2 regions of the Streptomyces sp. NPDC001617 genome follow, and region 2 is predicted to be linked to the other one. Evidence: riboswitches for the same ligand, from Rfam matches in the RefSeq annotation. Region 2 holds a riboswitch; the other holds the start of a gene.
What was found. Region 2 has a riboswitch for glycine ahead of gcvP (aminomethyl-transferring glycine dehydrogenase). Riboswitches for the same ligand answer to the same signal wherever they lie in the genome.

Region 1 (5,551 bases), on a different contig from region 2:
TTCCGCCCCCGTGGTCTCGATCGGTGCGGTCACAATGACCTGACCCCTCCCGCCGGTGGTAACCGGCCTTTGTCCGCCGCTGTGGGCGGCTTGGTTCGCTTGCCTGCTGCGCGGTGGCCGCGGTTGAGTGCGGCCGGATGTGTGAGGCGATCCTCCGATTGGTACCGATCGGTACCTGCATGCAGGACTGGCGGCCTCGCGCCTTCAGGGGAGTCTTCAATGCCCTAGCGATCACGCGCCAGGTCTGATGGAGAAAGTATGCGCAACCGTGATGACGATTGAGGGGTTCCGTTATCCGGACGGCCGGTCGCGGCGGCCGGACACGAGCAATGGGGTACGAAGAGGGTGAATATCACCCTATCCGGCTTCATCTACGCGCGAAGATCCACGCGGGGCGCTGACGCCGCCGGGCCGTTTCTCAGTAGGTCCCGGGACCGGGATAGCCGTACCCGCCCGCCGGCGCCTGGGCCGGTGCGGGGGCGTGGGCCTCGCGGTCGTAGAAGGGGCGGGCGCTCGCCCGCATCCACAGGGCGACCGGGTCGTACTCGTCGGACATCGCGACGGTCGAGACCGGGAGGCCGTCGGGGACCGCGCCGATGGACTGCTGCATCATCGCGCGCACCGAGTCGACGGCGGTGGGGCTGGTGTCGTACACGTCGAGGCCGACGGCGAGATACGGCGCGCCGAGCGCCGGCTGCACCCAGGCGCGGCGCAGTGAGCGGACGGCCGGGGTGCGGTGGGCGTTGTGCGCGAGCAGGGCGTAGAACTGCGGGATCTCGATGGCCGGTTCGGTGAGGCGGAGGGGGCCGGCGGGCTGGCGGTCCAGGCCGGTGGCGATGCGGCGGAGGTCGAGCCAGGGGACGCCGACGCCGCCGCCGGGGGCGTGCGGGTTGAGCCAGAGGCCGTAGTGGTCGGGGTAGAGAGTGCGGGCCACGTCGATGCCCTCGACCACTTCGTACGAGCGGTTCCAGCCGCTGGCGCTCAGTTCCTGGGCGGAGGTGACACAGGGGGCGTAGCCGTAGCCCTCGACGTCCATGTTTCCGTACTGGGCGTCCGGGGAGCCGGACTGGCCGTGCCACAGGAGCATCCAGATCTGGCCGGAACCGGGGGTCGCGAGGGCGCGGAGGAGTGCCTCGTAAGCGTCGTAGCGCCCGGGGGTCACCTGGCGCAGCATGTGCTCGACCGTGCCGGTCGTGGTGCCGCTGGCGCTCACGCGTACCGCCCCTTCTGGAAGTTTCCCCATGTATGGAATGAGTCTAAGCGCCCATTGGCTCGGGGCTTGTTGTGCGACGGCGAGTGCGGGTCGTGTGTGGTTGATCGCGCCCCACGCGGCGGAGCCGCACATCGATACAGCCCCGCACCCCTCAAGGGGTTGATCCCCAGCCCGTCCTAGAAGTGGTCCCTCGTATAGAAAGGGCGTACCCGGTCGCGCATCCATGTCGCCACCGGGTCGTCCGTGACGTCCAGGAGGACCAGGTTGACCGGCCACTGGGTGGGGATCTTGGTGACGGCTCGTTCCAGGGCCTGGAGGGGGAGGGCTCGTAGATCGCCTTCCCACTGGGAGAGTTCCACGCCGACGAACATGACCGGGGCCGCCGTTTCGATGGCCGCGAGGCAGCGGCGGGCCGTGACGACCACGCCTGTCCCGGCGAACTCGGCGGAGGCGACGGCCAGGAAGTCGATCGGGTCCTCCTGCCAGTCCGGCTCGTACAGCTTCACGCGGCCGCCGGAGGTGGGGCCGTCGAGGGCGGTGCGGCCGATGCGGCAGAGTTCGGCGACGGCGGCGGGCGGAAGGGGGACGCCGACCACGCCGTCGGGGTTGATCGCGAGGCCCACGTGCGGGGGCAGGCCGCGGGCGAACTCCACGGCCGGGGCGATCGTGAACGACATATGGCTGCCGACGACCTGGCGGAACTGCTCCTCGGAGCTGAAGACCGGTACATAGGCCTGGCCCTCGATCTCCATCGTGGGCAGGTCGAGGGGGCCACTGTGCGGGCCGCCGCCATTGGGCAGCGGGATCCAGAGGAAGCTGCGGCCCAGGACCTCGATGATCCTGCCGCCCGCGGCGGGAATGCCGAGGGAGGCCGACAGCACCTCCTCCAGCTCGTTGCCGGGCCATCCGCCGTGCGGATGGGGGTGCGCCTGCGTGGGAAAGTCCGCGGGAAGATCCGCCGGGAAGTCCATCTGTCTACGACCGCCTGCTGTAATCCACTGCTGTGGCAGGAAAGGCTAGCGGGTACCGGCGTCGGTGGGTCGGTTCGTGAAGGTGATCCTGCGGAGTACGTCCGCTGCCGGACGGTCCAGCAGGACCGCCGAGCCCACCCCTGCCGGCAGGTCGCCGCGCTCGACGGAGCGGATGAGCCGGGCCGCGGCCGTGCGGTGACGCAGGAAGGCGTAGCGGGAGACGCCCCGGCCGCGCTCGCGCTGGCCCTCCAGGGCCATGCCCGGAGTGACGTCCAGGAGCAACAGGTGCAGGGTGCCGCCGCGGCGGCGGGCCTCGCGGGCCAGCCAGTCGCGGACCCAGGCCTGCGTACCGCAGTCGTGGACCACGACGCCCTCGCCGGAGCGCAGGGCGCGGCGCAGGCCGGCGAAGTGGGCGACGCGGACCAGGGGGCGGTAGAGGGCGTACGGGAGGAGGCCCGGGGCTCGGGCGTCCCAGCGGTCCCGGGTGTCCTGGGAGTCGATACGCAGACCCTTCACCGCGCGGGTCATCAGCGTCGACTTGCCGCTGCCGGGCAGGCCCGTGACGACGACGAGGTCCCGGGGGCCGAAGAGGAGGGCGTGCGGGCTGCGGCCCGAGCGGTCGCGGAGGTCGCGGACGACCGGTGCCGGGCGCTCGTCGCACCGCTCGCGGGCCGGGGCCGTGGGCTGCTTGGGCAGCGCGAGGGCCGAGGTCGTGGCGTACGCCGTGGTCCTTGTCACCGTGATCGTCCTCCCTGTCGGGTCAGGAAAGGTTCTCCCCAACTAATGTAAAGAGAAGGTAATGCACGGCGTCTCGCGGTTCCGTTCGGTTCCGGCCACAGGCCCGTCACAAAAGAGCGGTCTCCCCCGAGCCGACGAGGCGTGCAATGATGTGCGCGCCAACTGCATACCGGCCGTTTGAATCCGCGCGGGAGAGTCCTCAGGAGCAGCGTCTGCTGGGGCGCCGAAGGAGCAAGTCCCTCCCTTGAATCTCTCAGGCCCCGTTACCGCGCGGGCGAGGCACATCTGAAAAGCGGGCCGCTGCGCGCAGTGGCTCCACCCAAGGTGCAAGCCATGACCACGTTCTGGTCATGGCGAACCTCTCAGGTTCCGATGACAGATGGGGAGGAACGACCTCGCCCGTCATGCCTTGGGAGACATCCGTCCGATGAGCAGCACCGAAATCCGTCGTACCGCGCTCGATGCCCTGCATCGTTCGCTCGGCGCGACGATGACCGACTTCGCCGGCTGGGACATGCCGCTGCGTTACGGCTCCGAGCGCGACGAGCACCTCGCCGTGCGCACGAAGGCCGGCCTCTTCGACCTCTCCCACATGGGCGAGATCACCGTGACCGGCCCGGAGGCGGCCCCCCTTCTCAACCACGCGCTGGTCGGCAACATCGCCTCCGTCGGCGTGGGCCGGGCCCGGTACACCATGATCTGCCGGGCCGACGGCGGGATCCTGGACGACCTGATCGTCTACCGGCTCGCCGAGACCGAGTACCTGGTCGTCGCCAACGCCTCCAACGCCCAGGTCGTGCTGGACGCGTTGGCCGAGCGCGCCGCCGGCTTCGACGCCGAGGTGCGCGACGACCGGGACGCCTACGCGCTGATCGCCGTCCAGGGCCCCGAGTCGCCCGGCATCCTCAAGTCGCTCACCGACGCCGACCTCGACGGCCTGAAGTACTACGCCGGTCTGCCGGGGACGGTCGCCGGGGTGCCGGCGCTCATCGCGCGCACCGGCTACACCGGCGAGGACGGCTTCGAGCTGTTCGTCGAGCCCGGGCACGCCGTCGAGTTGTGGCAGGCGCTGACCAAGGCCGGCGAGGGCGTCGGGCTCGTCCCCTGCGGTCTGTCCTGCCGGGACACGCTCCGCCTGGAGGCGGGCATGCCGCTGTACGGGCATGAGTTGTCGACGGCCCTCACCCCCTTCGACGCCGGGCTCGGCCGGGTGGTGAAGTTCGAGAAGGAGGGCGACTTCGTGGGGCGCGAGGCGCTCCAGGAGGCCGCCGAGCGGGCCGCTTCGAGCCCTCCGCGCGTCCTGGTCGGCCTGGTCGCCGAGGGGCGACGGGTGCCGCGTGCCGGGTACGCGGTCGTCGCCGGGGGCGAGGTGATCGGCGAGGTGACGTCCGGTGCGCCCTCCCCCACACTCGGGAAGCCGATCGCGATGGCCTACGTCGATGCCGCGCATGCGGCGCCGGGCACGCCGGGCGTGGGCGTGGACATCCGGGGCAGTCACGAGCCGTACGAGGTCGTGGCGCTGCCCTTCTACAAGCGGCAGAAGTGACACCGCCGTAGCCGACGTTCCGTGACCTCGGGCAGTGACCTCGAGCACATCGTCCCTGCTCACACGCATTGTCAGCAGTCTCCCATTCATCAGCACTCCCCCGCGTACAGGAGAATTCAGGCCATGAGCAACCCCCAGCAGCTGCGCTACAGCAAGGAGCACGAGTGGCTGTCGGGCGCCGAGGACGGCGTCTCGACGGTCGGCATCACCGAGTTCGCGGCCAACGCGCTCGGCGACGTCGTCTACGCCCAGCTTCCCGAGGTGGGCTCCGCCGTGACCGCGGGCGAGACCTGCGGCGAGCTGGAGTCGACGAAGTCGGTCAGCGACCTGTACTCCCCCGTCACCGGTGAGGTCACCGAGATCAACGAGGACGTCGTCAACGACCCGTCCCTGGTCAACTCGGCGCCCTTCGAAGGCGGTTGGCTGTTCAAGGTCCGGGCCACGGAGGAGCCGTCCGACCTGCTCTCCGCCGACGAGTACACCGCCCAGAACGCCGGCTGAGGAGTCGTACCGCCTGATGTCCGTCCTGAACACCCACCTTCACGAGCTCGATCCGGAGATCGCCGCCGCGGTCGACGCCGAGCTGGACCGCCAGCAGTCCACCCTCGAGATGATCGCGTCCGAGAACTTCGCGCCGCTCGCGGTGATGGAGGCCCAGGGCTCGGTCCTGACCAACAAGTACGCCGAGGGCTATCCCGGCCGGCGCTACTACGGCGGCTGCGAGCACGTCGACGTCGCCGAGCAGATCGCCATCGACCGGCTCAAGGAGCTGTTCGGCGCCGAGTACGCCAACGTCCAGCCGCACTCGGGCGCCTCCGCCAACCAGGCCGCGCTGTTCGCCCTGGCCCAGCCCGGCGACACCATCCTGGGCCTGGACCTCGCCCACGGCGGCCACCTCACCCACGGGATGCGGCTGAACTTCTCCGGCAAGCAGTTCAACGTGGTCGCCTACCACGTGGACGATGCCACCGGGCTGGTCGACATGGCCGAGCTGGAGAAGCTGGCCACCGAGCACCGGCCGAAGGTGATCATCGCCGGGTGGTCGGCCTACCCGCGGCAGCTGGACTTCGCCGAGTTCCGGCG
Region 2 (5,551 bases):
GCTCTACAGCTTCCGGGACGTCGTCGTCCTGAAGATCGTCAAGCGGTTCCTGGACACGGGTGTGTCCCTGCAGAACATCCGCACCGCCGTGCAGCATCTGCGCGAGCGCGGCTTCCGGGACCTGGAGCGCATGACGCTCATGAGTGACGGTGCCACCGTCTACGAGTGCACCTCACCCGACGAGGTCCACGCGCTGCTCCAGGGCGGGCAGGGCATCTTCGGGATCGCCGTCGGTGTGGTGTGGCGGGATGTCGAGAGCGCGCTCTCGCAGCTGCACGGCGAGCGGATCGACACCGGCGAGACACTGATCGGGCAGAACCCGACCGACGAGCTGGCGCGGCGGCGCAACCGGGCCGTCTAGAGGGAGCGACACCGGGCGGTCGTCTTCAGGCCGGGGGCATTGTCAGTGGCGTAGGGCAGCATCGGACATGTGAGAAACGCGCCCACGATCCTGCATCTCGACATGGATGCCTTCTACGCCTCGGCGGAGCAGGCGTCCAAGCCGAGTCTGCGCGGGAAGGCCGTGGTCGTGGGCGGGCTGGGGCCGCGTGGGGTGGTGGCCACGGCTTCGTACGAGGCGCGGGTCTTCGGGGTGCGGTCCGCGATGCCGATGGCCCAGGCGCGGCGGCTGGCGCCGAACGCCGCGTATCTGGTGCCGCGCTTCGGGTTCTACCGGGCGATCAGCGAGCAGGTGATGGGGATGCTGCACGCGCTGTCGCCCCTGGTGGAGCCGCTCAGCCTGGACGAGGCGTTCGTGGACCTGGAGGCCGGTCAGACGGCCTGGGACGCGGCCTCGGCCCGGCTGGTCGGGGAGAAGCTGCGGGCCGACATACGGGCCGTCACGGGCCTCACCGGGTCCGTGGGGCTCGCCGCGTCCAAGATGCTCGCGAAGATCGCCTCCGAGGAGGCCAAGCCGGACGGGCTGGTGCTGATCGAGCCCGGCACCGAGCGGGCGTTGCTGGGGCCGATGCCGGTGCGGACCCTGCCGGGGGTGGGGCCGGCGACGGGGGACCATCTGCGGCGGGCCGGGATCACGACGGTCGACGACATCGCCGAGGCCGGGGACGACGAGCTCGTACGGCTGCTGGGCAAGGCGCACGGGCATGCGCTCTACGCCATGGCACTGGCCCATGACGACCGGCCCGTGGTGGCCGAGCGGGAGACCAAGTCGGTGTCCGTCGAGGACACGTATGACGTGGACATTCACGACCGGCTGCGGGTGGGGATGGAGGTGCAGCGGCTGGCCGATCGGTGCGTGCGGCGGTTGCGGGGGGCGGGGCTGTCCGGGCGGACCATCGTGTTGAAGGTGCGGCGGTACGACTTCTCGACGTTGACCCGGTCGGAGACGTTGCGGGGGCCGACCGATGATCCTGCGGTGGTGCGGGAGGCCGCGGCTCGGCTGCTGGAGGGCGTGGACACGACGGGGGGTGTGCGGTTGTTGGGGGTGGGGGTGAGTGGGCTTGCCGATTACACGCAGGAGGACCTGTTCGCGCAGGCCGCGTTTGCGCAGACGGCCGGGGAGGGGGTGGAGCATGCGGAGGAGGAGGGGGAGGACGGGGCTGTGGCGGAGCAGGTCGTGGCTGTCGAGCGGCGGTGGTCTGCGGGGCATGATGTGCGGCATGCCGAGTTCGGGCATGGGTGGGTGCAGGGGAGTGGGCTGGGGCGGGTGACGGTGCGGTTCGAGACGCCGGGGTCCGAGGTGGGGCGTGTGCGGACGTTTCGGGTCGATGATCCTGAGCTGGAGCCGGCTGATCCGTTGCCATTGGTGGCGGGAGCCTCGGTGGACGGCATGCGTGCGTGATCGGGTACGGGTTCCCACCCGCACCACCCGTGCGGCGTTCGTGGTCGGCGGCCATCCCTGACCGCGCCTCAGGGCTCTGCGTCCTCCGTCCCCGCCAGCCTGCCGAAATCCCGGTCCGGGAACGGGGGAGGTGGGGCCACGTCCAGGCCGTAGTGGTGGTAGAGCTGGAGTTCCTGTTCGGGGGATAGGTGGCGGCCTACGCCGAAGTCGGGAGCGTCCTTGATCAGGGAGCGGTCGAAGGGGATGTGGAGGGTGCCCTCGACCAGTTCGCTGGGCTCCAGAGGGACGAAGGCGTCCCGGGAGAACAGGCCGGTGCGTATGGCGGCCCACTCCGGCACGCCGGTCGCGTCGTCGAGGTAGACCTCGTCGATGGTGCCGATCTTGGTGCCGTTGCGGTCGAACGCCTTGCGGCCGATCAGATTGCGCGGATCGATGTCGGTCTGCACGGGGCCCTCCACTGGTTCTCGACTCGCAACTCATCCGTAAGCACTACAAAAGAACACATTGGGCAAGGTGGCCACTCGAAGGCCCGGTCGTTGCCCTCGCTGGTAGGCTGACAGCGGCTGCTGACCCCGTGCGGGAGAGTCCTCCGGAGAACTTCGGAGGCGCCGAAGGAGCAAATCCTCCCCGGAATCTCTCAGGCTCACGTACCGCACGGACGAGGTCACTCTGGAAAGCAGGGCGGGTGTCGACGGCTTCCGCTCTCACCGACGGTGAAAGCCGGGAGCTCTTGAGCGGACCCGGTGAAGCTCTCAGGTTGAGATGACAGAGGGGGAGGCCGTCCGGGTACCCGTGCCGTGGTGCCCCTCGAAGGTCGTGTCAGACCAGGAGGCCTCCGCAATGACCGCCCACCGCATTCCGCTCGCCGAGCTCGAGCAGGGTATCCCCTTCGAACAGCGCCATATCGGCCCCGACCACGGGGCCCGCGCCAAGATGCTCGCGCAGGTCGGGTACGGCTCGCTGGACGAGCTCACCGCCGCCGCGGTGCCGGATGTGATCAAGAACGCCGACGATGTCCTGAAGCTGCCGGGGGCTCGTACCGAGGCCGAGGTGCTTGCCGAGCTGCGTTCGCTTGCCGATCGGAACCAGGTTCTCGATTCCATGATCGGACTCGGGTACTACGGGACCTTCACCCCGCCCGTCATCCTGCGGAACGTCATGGAGAATCCCGCCTGGTACACGGCCTACACGCCGTACCAGCCCGAGATCTCGCAGGGGCGGCTCGAAGCCCTCCTCAACTTCCAGACCGTCGTCGCCGACCTCACCGGTCTGCCCACCTCCGGTGCCTCGCTGCTCGACGAGGGGACCGCGGCCGCGGAGGCTGTGGCGCTGTCCCGGCGCATGGGGAAGAACAAGAAGGGGCTCTTCCTCGTCGATGCGGACGTGCTGCCGCAGACCATCGCCGTGATCGAGACCCGGGCCGAGCCCACCGGCGTGGAGGTCGTCGTCGCCGATCTGAGCGACGGGATTCCGGCCGACGTCGCCGGGCGTGAGATCAACGGCGTGCTCATCCAGTACCCCGGCGCCTCCGGTGCCGTACGCGACATCAAGCCGGTCATCGAGCAGGCGCACGAGCTGGGTGCCCTGGTCACCGTCGCCGCCGACCTGCTCGCGCTGACCCTGCTGAAGTCGCCCGGTGAGCTCGGGGCGGACATCGCGGTCGGTACGACGCAGCGGTTCGGTGTGCCGATGGGCTTCGGCGGGCCGCACGCGGGCTACATGGCCGTACACGAGAAGTTCGCCCGGAGCCTGCCCGGGCGGCTCGTGGGTGTGTCCGTGGACGCGGACGGGCACAAGGCGTACCGGCTGGCCCTGCAGACCCGTGAGCAGCACATCCGGCGGGAGAAGGCGACCAGCAACATCTGTACGGCGCAGGTGCTGCTCGCCGTCATGGCCGGCATGTACGCCGTCTACCACGGGCCGGAGGGCCTGAAGGGCATCGCGCGGCGGACCCATCGGTACGCCACGATCCTCGCCGAGGGGCTTGAGCGCGGTGGCGTCGAGGTGGTGCACGGGTCCTACTTCGACACGCTCACCGTACGGGTGGCCGGGCGCGGCGCTGAGATCGTCGCCGCCGCGCGGGAGAACGGGGTCAATCTGCGGCTCGTCGACGCCGATCACGTCTCCCTCGCCTGCGACGAGACGACGGCCAGGGCCCAACTGGGCGCCGTATGGAGCGCGTTCGGGGTCGACGGTGACATCGAGGCGCTGGACGAGGTTGTCGGGGAAGCGATTCCGCAGGATCTGCTGCGTGACGACGAGTTCCTCGCTCACCCCGTCTTCCACCAGTACCGTTCCGAGACCGCGATGCTGCGGTACCTGCGCAGGCTGGCCGACCGGGACTACGCGCTGGACCGCGGCATGATTCCGCTCGGCTCCTGCACGATGAAGCTCAACGCGACCACCGAGATGGAGCCGGTCACCTGGCCCGAGTTCGGGCAGCTGCACCCCTTCGCGCCCGCCGAGCAGGCGCAGGGCTATCTGACGCTGATCCGCGAGCTGGAGGAGCGGCTGGCCGAGGTCACCGGGTACGACAAGGTGTCGCTGCAGCCCAACGCGGGGTCGCAGGGCGAGCTGGCCGGGCTGCTCGCCGTTCGTGGGTATCACCGGGCCAACGGGGACGCGCAGCGGACCGTCTGTCTGATTCCGTCGTCCGCGCATGGGACGAATGCCGCGAGTGCTGTGATGGCCGGGATGAAGGTCGTCGTCGTGAGAACCGCCGAGGACGGCGAGATCGACGTCGAGGACCTGCGGGCGAAGATCGAGCAGTACCGCGACGAACTGGCGGTGCTGATGATCACGTACCCCTCGACGCACGGTGTGTTCGAGGAGCATGTCGCCGACATCTGCGCTCAGGTGCACGAGGCGGGGGGTCAGGTCTACGTCGACGGTGCCAACCTCAATGCGCTGGTCGGCCTGGCCAAGCCAGGGCACTTCGGCGGTGACGTCTCGCACCTGAACCTGCACAAGACCTTCTGCATTCCGCACGGTGGTGGCGGTCCGGGCGTCGGGCCGGTGGGTGTACGTGCGCACCTGGCGCCGTATCTGCCGAACCATCCGCTGCAGCCCGCCGCCGGGCCCGAGACGGGCGTCGGGCCGATCTCCGCCGCACCCTGGGGGTCGGCGGGGATTCTGCCGATCTCCTGGGCCTACGTCCGGCTCATGGGCGGGGAGGGGCTGAAGCGGGCCACGCAGGTGGCCGTGCTCTCCGCCAACTACATCGCCAAGCGGCTCGAACCGCACTACCCCGTGCTCTACACCGGCCCCGGTGGGCTGGTCGCGCACGAGTGCATCATCGATCTGCGGCCGCTGACCAAGGCGACCGGGGTGTCGGTGGACGACGTGGCCAAGCGGCTCATCGACTACGGGTTCCACGCGCCGACGATGTCGTTCCCGGTGGCCGGCACGCTGATGATCGAGCCGACCGAGTCCGAGGACATCGTCGAACTGGACCGGTTCTGCGAGGCGATGATCGCCATTCGGGCGGAGATCGAGAAGGTCGGGGCGGGTGAGTGGCCCGCCGAGGACAACCCGCTGCGGGGCGCTCCGCACACGGCCGCCGCGCTGGGCGGTGAGTGGGAGCACGCGTACACGCGTGAGGAGGCCGTGTTCCCGGCCGGGGTCTCGGCCGCCGACAAGTACTGGCCGCCGGTGCGGCGGATCGACCAGGCGTTCGGTGACCGGAACCTGGTGTGCTCGTGCCCGCCGCTGGACGCGTACGAGGACTGAGCCGGTAAATGAGTGAGGGCC

Region 1: another riboswitch for glycine. It lies ahead of gcvT (glycine cleavage system aminomethyltransferase GcvT); the one in region 2 lies ahead of gcvP (aminomethyl-transferring glycine dehydrogenase).

Annotation. Positions count from the first base shown of each region.
Region 1 is NZ_JBSFHA010000056.1:15,461-21,011, forward strand. Features, by position in the region: gene ACWC09_RS33915 (ABC transporter permease) at 1-33, opposite strand, end outside; gene ACWC09_RS33920 (enhanced serine sensitivity protein SseB C-terminal domain-containing protein) at 419-1,213, opposite strand; gene ACWC09_RS33925 (enhanced serine sensitivity protein SseB) at 1,390-2,184, opposite strand; gene ACWC09_RS33930 (AAA family ATPase) at 2,230-2,922, opposite strand; glycine riboswitch at 3,101-3,201, shown strand; glycine riboswitch at 3,202-3,311, shown strand; gene gcvT (glycine cleavage system aminomethyltransferase GcvT) at 3,350-4,468, shown strand; gene gcvH (glycine cleavage system protein GcvH) at 4,592-4,969, shown strand; gene glyA (serine hydroxymethyltransferase) at 4,986-5,551, shown strand, end outside.
Region 2 is NZ_JBSFHA010000143.1:8,457-14,007, forward strand. Features, by position in the region: gene ACWC09_RS50495 (MerR family transcriptional regulator) at 1-361, shown strand, start outside; gene ACWC09_RS50500 (DNA polymerase IV) at 431-1,801, shown strand; gene ACWC09_RS50505 (PRC-barrel domain-containing protein) at 1,870-2,247, opposite strand; glycine riboswitch at 2,369-2,464, shown strand; gene gcvP (aminomethyl-transferring glycine dehydrogenase) at 2,642-5,530, shown strand.